Regions from separate parts of the Micromonospora sp. NBC_00858 genome, predicted to be linked through region 2. Evidence: riboswitches for the same ligand, from Rfam matches in the RefSeq annotation. Region 2 holds a riboswitch; each other region holds the start of a gene.

Region 1 (4,222 bases), 2.2 Mb from region 2:
GGCGTGGTGGCCGCGGCTGCACCCCCGGCACGTACTCGGCTGGCTGGCCCGGCCGGACCGGCTGCACCGGTACGCCGGCGGGATCCTCTCCACGGCGGAGATCCGGCTGCTCAGCGCCGCGTACCAGAGCCTGGACGACGCCGGGCTGACCATCGCCGACGTGGCGCTGCTGGACGAGTTGGACGCGTTGCTCGGCAAGCCGGCACAGCCGGCCCGGGCGCGGCGCGACCCGTTCCAGCTCGCTGGCGGGGTTCGCGAGCTGAGCACCTTCGCCGACCGGCAGCGGGCCGCCCGGGCGTCGGCCCGGGAGCGTCCGGCGGACTACCGGGAGTACGCGCACGTGGTGGTGGACGAGGCACAGGACGTCTCGCCGATGCAGTGGCGCATGATCGGTCGGCGCGGCCGGTTGGCCTCCTGGACCGTGGTGGGCGATCCGGCGCAGACCGCGTGGACCGGCGACCCGGAGGAGCTGGACCGGGCCCGTGACCACGCGTTGGGCCGGCGCAAGCGGCACGATTTCACGCTGACCACCAACTACCGCAACTCGTCGGAGATCTTCGCGGTGGCGGCGGCGGAGATCCGCCGGCTCTACCCCGACCTGCTGCTGCCGACAGCCGTCCGCTCCACCGGGGTCGATCCGGTCGAGCTGGTGGTGCCCCCCACCGCGCTGGAGACCGCGATCGTGGAGGCGGCCACCGGCCTGCTGGCCGAGGTCGAGGGCACGGTCGGGGTGATCACGCCGGTCCCCCGCCGCGACGAGGTCGCCGGTTGGCTCGGCGTGCTCGGCGCGCCGCGGCTGCAGGTGGTGACCAGCCTGGAGGCCAAGGGCATGGAGTACGACGGGGTGGTGCTGGTCGCCCCGAGCGAGATCCGGGCGGATCCGGGCGCGGGCGTGCGCACCCTCTACGTCGCGCTCTCCCGGGCCACTCAGCGGCTCACCACCATCGACCCGATCGGCTGACCTGCGGCGGTAGCCCCCACCGGGCGACCACCGGCCTTACACTTGCATACATAGCGATGTGCGCATACATTTGACCAAATCCGGACCGACGGCGGAGGGTGGTTTCGTGGGCGCAGGTCATGACCACCACCATGCGTCGGTCGCCAACGCCGCGCACCAGCACCGGGGCCGACTCTGGACGGCGTTCGGGCTGCTCGCCGCCCTGATGGTGGTCGAAGCGGTGGCCGCCTTCCACACCGGCTCACTGGCCCTGCTCTCCGACGCCGGGCACATGTTCACCGACGTGCTCGGCATCGGGATGGCGCTCGCCGCGATCACCGCCACCCAGCGGACCACGGGCGACCCGCAGCGCACCTTCGGGCTCTACCGGCTCGAGGTGCTCGCTGCACTGGCCAACGCCGTCCTGCTCTCCGGCGTGGCGGTCTACGTGGTGCTCGAGGCGATCGGCCGGTTCGGCGACCCGCACGAGGTGCTGGCCGGCCCGATGCTCGCGGTGGCCACGCTCGGCCTGCTCGCCAACCTGGCCGCCTTCGCCCTGCTCCGCTCAGGTGCCCGGGAGAGCATCAACCTCCAGGGCGCCTACCTGGAGGTGCTCGGCGACCTGCTCGGCTCGCTCGGCGTGATCGGCGCGGCGCTGCTCATTCAGGTCACGGACTGGTGGTGGGCCGACCCGCTCGTCGCGGTCGCCATCGGCGTGTTCATCCTGCCGCGCACCTGGCGGCTGGGGCGGGCCGCGGTCCGCATCCTGGTGCAGGCCGCCCCGGAACACCTCCAGGTGACCGCCGTACACGACCGGCTGGCCGCGGTGCCCGGCGTGGTCGAGGTGCACGACCTGCACGTCTGGACGCTCACCTCGGGCATGGAGGTGGCCTCCGCACACCTGACGATGGCGCCCGACGCGGAGGTCGGCGCGGTGCTCACCGCGGCGCGTACCGCCCTGCACGAAGACTTCCGGATCGAGCACGCGACGTTGCAGATCGAGCCCGGCGCCGCCCCTGGGGCCTGCGGTTCGATCCGGTGGTAACGCCTTTTTCTGGAGCTTTCATCAACTTCGCCCGAATTTACCGTGACGACGCACGCACCGTCCGTCACATCGGCTGCATCAGTCCCACCGGCCCCGGTAGGCTCGGTCCCGGCCTCCACCCGGCGGCGCCCTAACGGCGCCGGTGGCGGCCGCCGCCTAATCGCCCGAGCGGGCGAACCGGGGAACCATGTTCCTGGGGTGCATCCGCGTCAGCGGTAGGGATCTTCCGTCCCGAACCCGTCAGCTAACCCGGTCGGCGGCTGACGGAAGGACATGCGTAGTGGCACCAGCACGACCGCCCGCCGCCCGACTGGCGGCCCTGATCGTCGCGATGCTCGCCCTCGGCGTCGCACTCCCGGCCGGCGCCGCCTCGGCCGCTCCCCAGACCGCCCTGCGGGCCGCCGCGGCACCCGACGGCGACGAGGAGGGTGGCACCCCGGCGCTGCGGGCCCAACTGGAGGCGGCCAGCAAGGGTTACCTGGACGCGAAGCGCGCCCTGGACACCTCCGTCCAGCGGCAGCAGCAGCTCACCACCCAACTGAAGACCACCGAGACCGAGCTGACCGAACGCAGCGGCAAGGTCGGCGAGATCGCCGGGGTGGCCTACCGCACCGGCCGGCTCGGCACGATGTCGGCGTTGCTCAACAGCAACACCCCGGAGGGCTTCATGGACCGGGCCGCCGCGCTGGACGCGGTCGCCGCCAACGAGGACCGGGTGCTGCGCGAACTGCTCGCCACCAAGGACGAGGCCAGCCGCACCCGGGTGGCCCTGGACGGCGAGATCCGCGAACAGCGCAAGCAGGTCACCGTGATGGCCAAGCGCAAGGAACAGGCCGAACGGGCCCTGAAAGTGGCTACCACCAACCAGACCACGGCCGACAGCGGCTCCAACCGGGGCACCTCCGCCGCCAACGCCCAGGCCGCGCCGCGCAACTCCGACGGCTCCTGGCCGTCCGAGTCGTGCAGCGTCAACGACCCCACCCCGGCCACCGGCTGCATCACCCCGCGCACCCTGCACGCGCTCAACCAGGCCAAGGCCGCCGGCTTCACCCGGTACGTGTCCTGCCACCGCTCCGGCGGCTCCGGTGAACACCCGAAGGGCCGGGCCTGCGACTTCGCCGCGCAGACGAACGGCTTCGGCGGGGACGCCACCGGCGGCGACAAGACGTACGGCAACAACCTGGCCGCGTACTTCATCCGCAACGCCGACCGGCTCGCCGTGCTGTACGTGATCTGGTACAGGCAGATCTGGCTGCCCAGCAGCGGGTGGAAGTCGTACAGCGGGGCGGGTGGCGACCCGTCCAGCGACCACACCAACCACGTACACCTGTCGGTGTACTGACCCGACCCGGCCGGCGCCCCGCTGAGCGGGGCGCCGGCCGGAGTACGTCAGCGGGCGTACCCCGGATGTCGCCGGCGGTCGGACGACCCCGGCCGGGTCCGGCGGCAGCATCGCTCGTATGCGTCGACTACCGCCCAGCGCTCGCAAGGCGCTGCTCACCCTGCACCTGGTCACGTCGCTCGGCTGGCTCGGCACCGACCTGGTGCTGCTCACCCTCGGCGTCGCGGCGCTGCGCGGTGCCGACCCGGCCGTCGTCTACCCGGCCGCCGCGTTGGTCGGCACCGTGCTGTTCGCTCCGCTGAGCGTGCTGGTCTGGCTGGTCGGCGTGGCCAGCGCGCTGTTCACCCCGTGGGGCCTGCTGCGCTACCGCTGGGTCGTGACCAAGCTGGTGATCACCACGGTGATGGTCGGCCTGGTGCTGTTCCTGCTCACCCCGAACCTGCGGCACGCCGGTGCGCTGGGCGCCGCCCTGCCCGCCCGGGACCGCGCCGACCTGGTGATCGCACCTGCGGTGTCGACCAGCCTGATGATCATCGCGACGGTGCTCTCCACGTACAAGCCGTGGGGGCGACGACCGGTCGCGCGGCCCACCGCCGCCGGCCGGACCGGCCGTGATCGGCAGGGCGCGGGGCCTGGCGCACGGCGCACCATCGCGGGCCGGGCTGCCCATGATCGCGCTACAACCAGGATGTAGCGGCCTCCGAACCCAAGCAGACCACTACATCCAGGATCAAGCGCGACCTTGCCGGGCGCGCGGGCGCGGCGCGGGGGGCAGGGCGCGGGGCGCGGGCGCACGGCGCATGGCCCACCATCGCGGGCCGGGCCGGCCATGATCGCGCTACAACCAGGATGTAGTGGCCTCCGAACCGAAACAGGCCACTACATCCAGGAGCTT
Region 2 (4,222 bases):
GGACCTCGCTACGCAGTCGGGCGCCGACGCCGCCACGATGTGGCGTCGCCTCCGGTCGACCGCGCCGAGCACTCACCGTCCGTAGCCGTCATGTCGCCACCCAGCGATTCGTCATGCCCGTCGCCGCATTCCCGCGGCGGCGGTGAACCGACCGGCCCGCCGGCACGTACCCCGCACCGGATCGTTGGGAGTCTCGCATTGGGTTCCGACCACAGCCGTTCCACTCCGTCCGCCCCGCCCCGGGTACGACGGATCCTCATCGCGACCGTGGTACCGCTCTTCGTCGCCACCGTGCTCGCCGCGGTGGTGCTCTGGCCACGCGACGGGTCGCCGCAGACCGCCGGGGGCACGGACGTGCCGCGCTACCACGGCACGGTGACCCGGGTGGTGACCGAGCCGTGCCCGCCGGCCGCACCGAGTCCCGAGGGCACGCCGGACGCCGGGGCCGGGCTGTGCGGCACCGTGGACGTCCGGGTGGCCGACGGGCCAGCTGCCGGCCAGCAGGTCCAGACGCCGGTGCCGGACGGACCCGGCGCACCCCGGGTCGAGGTCGGTGACGAGGTCATCCTGGTCGAGCTGACCGATCCGGCCGATCCCGTCGCCAGCAGCTGGAACATCGCGGAGCACCAGCGCGGCACGCCGTTGGTCTGGCTGGCGGTGGTCTTCGCCGCCGCGATCGTCGCGTTCGGCCGGTGGCGGGGCCTGGCCGCGCTGGCTGGGCTGGCCGCCAGCTTCGCCATCCTGCTCACCTTCGTGCTCCCGGGGATCGGCGCTGGCCGATCACCGCTGCTGGTGGCGGTGGTCGGCGCCGCCCTGATCATGTTCGTGGTGCTCTACCTGACGCACGGGGTCACCGCGCAGACCTCGGTCGCGGTGCTCGGCACCCTGGGCAGCCTGGTGTTGACCGGCGTGCTCGCCACCATCGCCACCGCCGCCACCCACCTCACCGGCTTCGGCAGCGAGGACGCCACCACGCTGTCGATGTTCCAGGCCAACGTGGACCTGCACGGCCTGCTGCTCGCCGGGATCATCATCGGCTCGCTCGGGGTCCTCGACGACGTGACGGTCACCCAGGCGGCCACCGTCACCGAGCTGGCGAACGCCAACCCCGGGCTGACCCGGTTGCAGCTCTACCGGGCGGCCACCCGAGTCGGCCGGGCGCACATCGCCTCCACCGTCAACACCATCGTGCTGGCGTACGCGGGCGCCTCACTGCCGCTACTGCTCCTGCTCACCGCCGACTCGCGGCCGCTCGGGCAGATCCTGACCAGCGAGTTCCTCGCGCAGGAGATCGTCCGCAGCGCGGTCGCCACGCTCGGCCTCATCGCAGCCGTACCGCTGACCACCGGACTGGCCGCCGTGGTGACCGCAGCCGGCCGGTCGGGTGCCGAGCTGCCCGCCGACCCGGCCGCCGAGCCGCCCGCCGAGCGACCCAGGCCGGACCGCGCGGAGGCACTGGCCGCACTCAGCTCACCGCGCACGGGTCGACCCGACCCAACCGGACCCGATCCGGCGCGGGCCACACCCCCAACCACCGCCACCGACCGGTGGCACGAGCCGGACAGGAGCACGGAGACGGCATGGTGACACTCCTCAGCGTGACGAGGTGGGGCATCCGCCCTGAGAACCGCGTCACTGGTCACTCAGCGCCATGGCGAAATGACGCTTTTAGTCGGCATCTGGACGTAGCTCAGCCGGTCGACTCTCGGGTAACCTCGCTGCCGGTTACCGCTGAAGGCGCGACGCAGCGCCTGCGGTGCCACCGCCCAATCGCCAGCTGGCGAGCCGGGGACCCAGGCACGTGGGGTGAATCCGCGTCAGCGGTAGGGGCCACTTCCGCCCCGAACCCGTCAGCTAACCCGGTCGGCGGTCGACGGAAGGGAATATTGTGACGGCACCCCTACGCCGCTGGTTGACACCCGTGGTGGCCGTGATCGCCGCACTGACCGTGCTCGCCGGCCCCCTCCCGGCGCACGCCGCCCCGACGACCCCCACACCGTCCGGGCACGAGGAGGACGGCGAGCCCGCGCTGCTCAACGACGTGATCGAGAAGGCCAACCGCGACTACTCCGCCGCCAAGTCCAAGTTGGACAAGTCCAAGAAGCGGCAGATTGAGCTGGCGGCGGAGGTCGACCGGGCCAACGCGGAGTTGGAGAAGCTGGCCCCCCAGGTCGGGCAGATCGCCGCCCAGTCGTACCGGACCGGCCGGATCGGCGCGATCGCGATGCTGTTGGAGAGCGACGCCCCCGACTCGTTCGTCCAGCGCGCCGCGGTGCTCGACGAGATGAACATGGTCAACGAGAAGAAGCTCTCCGAGGTCAACACGGTGAAGTCCCGCGCCGAGCAGGCCAAGCTGGCCCTCGACGCGGAGGTCCGCGAGCAGCAGAAGCAGACCGCCCTGATGGCGAAGGAGAAGCGCGACGCCGACAAGGCGCTCGCGCTGGTCGGTGGGAAGGGCTTCACCGGCGGCCTGGTGTCGGCGACCTCACCGGTCGCCCGGATCGGCCCCAACCGGACCGCCGACGGTGACTGGAAGTCCGAGTCGTGCAGCGAGAACGACCCCACCACCTCCGGCTGCGTCACCCCGCGCACGCTGCACGCGTACAAGGAGGTCAAGCGGGCCGGCTTCAACCGGTTCGTCGGCTGCTACCGCTCCGGCGGGCCGTGGGAGCACCCGAAGGGCCGCGCCTGCGACTGGTCGTTGCAGAAGAGCGGCTTCAGCCCGTGGCACAACGAGGACACCCGGACGTACGGCAACAACGTGGCCGCGTTCCTCATCCGCAACGCCGACCGGCTCGGCATCTACTACGTGATCTGGAACCGACAGATCTGGTTCCCGGCGACCGGCTGGAAGTCGTACAGCGGGCCGTCGAACCACACCGACCACGTACACATGTCGATGCTCTGACCGCATGTCCACCCGTCGAAGGGCCGTCCCGCGTCGCGGGGCGGCCCTCGTCGCGTCAGGCGGCGGCGGGCGCGGTCGGGCTGGCCGCCGTGCTGGGCCCGGTCGGTACGTCGAGCGCCGTGGCGGTAGCCGGCACGGCGGCCACCGGGCGCACCGCGCCGGCGGCGAGCCGGTACGACACCCCCACCACCGCGCAGCGCCCCTGCGCCACCTCGGCTGCCAGCACGGGCGACTGGCCGAGCAGCGCCTCGACGGTCTGCGCGATGTGGATGTCGACGATGCCGTCGATGTCGTCCACCCCCTCGGCCTCGGCGCGACGCAGGCTGGGCAGCACGGCGTCGACCACGGCACGCAGGTGCCCCCGGGGCGGGGTGCCGGTGGCGGCTGCCTCCCGGGCCGCCTGGACCGCACCGCAGGAGTCGTGGCCGAGCACCACCACCAGCGGGGTGCCGAGCACGGTCACCGCGTATTCCACGCTGCCCAGCACCTCCGGGCCGGTCGTGTGCCCGGCCGTGCGGACCACGAAGAGGTCGCCCAGCCCCCGGTCAAAGATGATCTCGGCGGCCAGTCGGGAGTCGGAGCAGCCGACGATCACCGCGAACGGGTGCTGTCCGTCGGCGACCGCCGCCCGGTGCCCGGCGTCCTGGTTGGGGTGGCGCGGGGCGCCGCTGACGAAGCGCCGGTTGCCGGCGGCCAGCTCGGCGTACGCCCGGGCCGGCTCGGTGAGCGCCGGCGCCCGGTCGGTGGCCCGCTGCGGACCCGGCTTACCGCCGGGTGTACCGGGACTACTCATCCCGCACCTCGTCTCACGCGTTTGACCTGCTCAAATGGCTCTTCAGCCGGGCCTGCGGCGGGCGCTGGCCCGGGCTCCACGGTCACACGCACCACAAGATGCGTCAAGATATGCGTGAGTTAGATTTCATACGTTGGCCCTGGGCCGGCCCTTCGGAGGTGCCACCGAGGCCAGGGCGGACAACCGGAGAGGCGGACCCACGATGGCGAGCACGGCGGCGGGCGACACCGGCAGCGGCCGGAACTGGACGTTCCTCACCAACCACGGACACGTCCTGCTGGCCATCGCCCGCGACCCCACCGCCCGGCTGCGCGACGTGGCGGCCGAGGTCGGCGTGACCGAGCGGGCCGCACAGGCGATCGTCGCGGACCTGGAGGCCGGCGGCTACCTGCACCGCACCCGGGTCGGCCGGCGCAACGAGTACACCCTCAACCCGGCCGGCCGGTTCCGGCACCCCGCCGAAGCAGACCGTCAGGTCGGTGATCTGCTCGCGCTCTTCGCCGAGACGCCCGCCGCAGCAG
Region 3 (4,222 bases), 1.6 Mb from region 2:
ATCTCCGGGCCGGACCACCTGACCTCGATCCTGGTTGACGACGCCGGCCGCACCGGCACCAGTGGCGTGGTGGCACCCGACATCCTGATCGTGCAGCAGGTGCGCGGCACCGGCCAGGCCGAGGCGTACGCCGACCAACTGTCGGCCAAGTTCGGCTACCCGGCAGGCACCTACGGTGCGATCGTGGCGTGGAGTGACCCGGAGCCGTGGGGCAGCACGCACAAGTGCAGTTCGCAGTCGCTCGGCGACCTCAAAAAGAAGCAGACCAACGGGATCATCTGGAACACCCGGACGCTCAGCCTCGCCGCCGGTGACATCTCGAAGTACTGGAGCGCGGGCTGGCTCAAGCCCGGCACGGCCTACGCCAACGGCGCCGGGTGCACCCTGTACAAGCCGCCGAACAGCGACCCGGACAGCACCGACTACTACAAGTGGAAGCGGACCAGCGCCATCGCGGCCCGGTTCACCATCAAGGCCACCGGCACCAGCGTGTTCGCCGCGACGATGCACCTACCGCAGGAGAACCGGCAGAACGCGTGCGCTGGCGACGGCGACCGGGGCATCGCCAACAGCGGCATCCACCTCGGTGCCGACGCGACCAGCCTGCTGAACGCCTCCACGATCCGCGTCGTGGGCATCGACGCGAACCGCACTGGCATCGCGCCCGGCACGCTGGGCGGGTACGGCATGACCGGCTACGGGTCGAAGGCCACCAGCGGCTCCAGCAAGATCGACTATCTCTTCGTGAAGGGCAGCGTGCAGCCGTCCGGCATCGACCACACGGTCAGCGGGACGAAGTCGAACCACCTCGCGCTGTACGGCTTCATCAGCTACTGATCGCACGGACAGAGACGCCGCGGGCGCCGGCCCCTTGTGGGGGACGGCGCCCGCGGCGGCTACGCCCGGGTCAGGCGGAGTAGCCCCGAGTGGCGATCCAGTTGGCCAGGTTGATCGTGGTGATCCAGTACGACGGGTCGGCCGCGTTGGCCGAGTCGGCGATCCGCACGGTCCGGCCGTTGTCCTTGTAACCCACCACGGCGATGTAGTGGCCGCCGCCGTAGGAGTGCCAGCCGCCGTCGGTGTCGGTGGCGTCGCCGGCGACGTTGGCCACCACGCCGCGGCCGTCGGTGATCGCCTTGACCACGTCGGCCTGGAGCTGGTCCATCTGGGCCGGGCTGGGCGTGCCAGCGAACATCCGGGTCCGGTACGGGGAGCCCTTCACCTCGGCGTTGAGCACCCGAGTGGTGTCCAGGGCCGAGTTGGTGCCCATCTCGGTGGTGCCCAGCTCGGCGCCCAGCTCATCCTGGGTGCGGTCGATGCCGGCGGCGCTGAGGGCGTTGCGGGTGGCAGCCGGGCCGCAGTTGAAGTACGTGTTCTGCACCTGGTAGTCGTAGTCGAGCACCTTGGTCGCGGGCGGCTTCGGCTTACTGGTCAGGTCCGGGTTGCTGCTGGCCTTGGCGGCGGGCGACGCGGCCTTGGTGGCCGGCGCGGGGGCAGCGGTGGTCGGCGCGGTGCTGGCCGAGGGGGACGCGGCACGCGCCTCGCCACGGGAGGCAACGGAGTCGCTGCGCATCTCGGCGACCGTGGTCGCGGTGTGCTGGCTGGCCGGGGCGTCGTCGGCGCCGGCGAACAGAGCACCGGTGGTGGTCGCGATCACGAGGGCCGCGGCGGAGGCGGTGACGATCTGGTACGGGCGCTCGGTGGTGAGGCGGCGGAGCTGACGCTTCAGGGTGTGCTTCACGGGGTCCTCCACGGATCAGGGGGAGAGCGGCACACCGGAGCCGGACCGGTATCCGGGCAGGCGCCAGCGCGCGGACCGTGGTCCGCGGATGATGAACCGCTCAGGGGAATGCCCGGCGCGGCCGGGCGGAAGAGGCGGTGACCCGGGGGGTCAGCTCACCGTCACTGGACGGATAAGCGGGGGTACCGCGGCGCCGTGGAGGCGGGGGAACAATCGAGAGGTCGAGAGTTGCTGCACGACGATGGAACTCCTTCCGACACCGCCTACCGGGTTAGCTGACGGATTCGGGCGGGAAGATCGCCCTACCGCGGGCCGTGGCTCGCGGATTCACCCCGGACTTACTGGTGGGTCCCCGGTTCGTTGATCACGATTAAGCGGGTCAGCGCGGCGTCGCCTCTTGCGATCGGTTACCGCACCGGACGGGACGACACTACTGGCCGCTCCGCACCCTGCCAAGCCAGGTTCACCTGCGTAAACCTGAACTGTCGCAGCAATTTCTGCGCGTATTGCCACTGACGCGACTCGATGGGACAACCGGTTACGGCGGCGCCTGCGGGCGACAACCGGACAGGCCGTCGGCAACGGCCTCGAATTCGTGGGAACAATGCTGCCGATCGAGCCGTCCGCCCGATTTCGAGTGAGTGTGACCGGGCTCACGGCCTAATTGACGACTCAGCCAACCCGGGCCGGCCGCCAGCGCGTCGCGGCCGCCGGACGGAGCACTGCGGTCATCGTCCGACGCGCCGGCAGCGGGTTCGGACGCAGCCGGGCCGCCGCCGCGTACGCCTCCTCGGTGAGGGCCCGGGCCGAGGAGGCCGCAAGCTCCGCGTCTCGCCAGGCCGACCGTTCCCGCCCGGCGGCGGCCCGGTAGTCGGCGAGCCTCGCGTCCCGGACCGCCCGGTTGAGCAGCACCTCCTGCTCAACCGGGTGCCGGCGGGGGTCCCAGCCGTGCCGCTGCCCGAACACGTCAGCGAGCTGCCCCATGGACAGGTCGCCGCGCCAGTACGCCGCCATCGCCGCGCGATGCAGATAGCGCTCCCGGGCGGCGTACTCGGCGGGGGTACGCGGGGTACGAGGGGTGGGCAGTGCCGCGGCGCCGGCGAACCGACGGGCGGCGGTGTCCGCCTCGTCGTACCCGGCCCACGCGCGTTCCACCTGCTCCTGAGCGGCCAGCCAGTCCGCGCGTCGGCGGCGGGCGGTCTGCGCCGCGCCGGCCGCCGCGACGGCCACCTCCTCGGCGTACCGGCGCAGGTCGGCGGCCTCGGCGGCGGCCACCTCCCGGTCGGTGGGCGCCGGAGTCGGGTCGACCGCCGGCCGGTCCCGCTCCGGGCGGGCGACGAGCACGGCGAGCACGGTCAGCGCCAGCAGGAACAGGGCCGACCAGATGGCGACGGCCTGCGGCACCTCGGTCAGGAACTGGTAGAAGACGACGGTCTCCATGGTGGGCACCTCGGGGAGAGAGCGATGCGATGGGGATCCGCACGGGCCACCCAGGCTTCGGCGGGGCCACGGGTCCGGCGGGTGTGGAGCTGATGAGTCGACAGGCGCGGCGGCGGGACGCTCGTCCCGGTGGCTCAGCGCCCGGGTGGGGCCCGGGGCGCGCGGCTGGCCGGGCCATCCGCGCGAGGTAGCCGGTCGGCGCCGGCCGCGAGCACCGGGGCCGCGTCGGCGGGGACAGCGGCCTCGCCACCGAGGGCCGCTGCCTGCCCGTCGCTCGACCGCGTCGGGCTGGGCTGCTCAGCAGCCTCCTCGGCGGCGATCGGCGGCATGTGCACGGTGCCATCCATCGGGGCGGGCCGGCCCGACGGCGCGACCGACCCGGGGCTGAACGCCGACAGCCCGGATGCCGGCGCCGACAGCCCGGAGGCCAAGGCGGGCGACGTGCCGGCGCCGAGCGCGAGGGCGGCGACAACGGCGAGGCTGGTCAGCACACGTGTCGCCCAGCGCGCCACCCACCACAGCGGACAGGTGAGCGCGACCGAAAGCACGTCCCCACGCTACCGTCGTGGCCGACCAGGCGCATCGACGACGGGCGTGTCGGCCCGCGCCGCGCCGACCAGAGTGGACACTGTCAGCGCGAGTCGGCGTAGGTCGATCGCTCGCGAGCTTTACTCGCCCCGCCGGCCTCGGTGCGGGCTTCAGCGTCGCGGGCTTCAGCGGCTTTGGCTTCAGCGTCGCGGGTTTCGGTGCCGCCGGCTCGCTGTCGAGGAATGACCGCCGGGCGGGCCGAACGGCGCGGAGTGAGCCTGCGCATCATCGGGGTCTCGACGAAACGATGCAGTAGCCCGGCGAGGATCAGGTTCACCAGGAGGAAGCCGAGCACCGCCGCCGGGCCGCGCCAGCCGCCGAAGCCGGTACCCCAGTCCCCGGTCCAGCGCAGCACGCTCGTCATCACCAGCACGTGCACCAGGTAGAAGGCGAACGAGACCTCGCCGAGCCACACCAGCGGGCGGGACCGCCACGGTGAGCGTCGCCCCCGCA

The links. A riboswitch is a leader RNA that binds a small molecule or an ion and turns the genes downstream of it on or off. The one in region 2 is predicted to bind cyclic di-AMP.
Region 1: it holds a riboswitch for cyclic di-AMP, as region 2 does, so the genes downstream of both, OG990_RS01120 (coiled-coil domain-containing protein) here and OG990_RS26815 (hypothetical protein) in region 2, are expected to answer to the same signal.
Region 3: it holds a riboswitch for cyclic di-AMP, as region 2 does, so the genes downstream of both, OG990_RS19285 (C39 family peptidase) here and OG990_RS26815 (hypothetical protein) in region 2, are expected to answer to the same signal.

The regions. Positions count from the first base shown of each region.
Region 1 is NZ_CP108828.1:225,175-229,396, reverse strand. It holds gene OG990_RS01130 (HelD family protein) at 1-961, shown strand, start outside; gene OG990_RS01125 (cation diffusion facilitator family transporter) at 1,068-1,985, shown strand; cyclic di-AMP (ydaO/yuaA leader) riboswitch at 2,129-2,260, shown strand; gene OG990_RS01120 (coiled-coil domain-containing protein) at 2,266-3,327, shown strand; gene OG990_RS01115 (hypothetical protein) at 3,446-4,021, shown strand.
Region 2 is NZ_CP108828.1:5,752,363-5,756,584, forward strand. It holds gene OG990_RS26810 (YibE/F family protein) at 199-1,587, shown strand; cyclic di-AMP (ydaO/yuaA leader) riboswitch at 1,754-1,885, shown strand; gene OG990_RS26815 (hypothetical protein) at 1,889-2,908, shown strand; gene OG990_RS26820 (carbonic anhydrase) at 2,964-3,701, opposite strand; gene OG990_RS26825 (MarR family winged helix-turn-helix transcriptional regulator) at 3,904-4,222, shown strand, end outside.
Region 3 is NZ_CP108828.1:4,145,648-4,149,869, forward strand. It holds gene OG990_RS19280 (hypothetical protein) at 1-837, shown strand, start outside; gene OG990_RS19285 (C39 family peptidase) at 908-1,741, opposite strand; cyclic di-AMP (ydaO/yuaA leader) riboswitch at 1,987-2,128, opposite strand; gene OG990_RS19290 (hypothetical protein) at 2,414-3,181, opposite strand; gene OG990_RS19295 (hypothetical protein) at 3,316-3,729, opposite strand; gene OG990_RS19300 (acyltransferase family protein) at 3,813-4,222, opposite strand, start outside.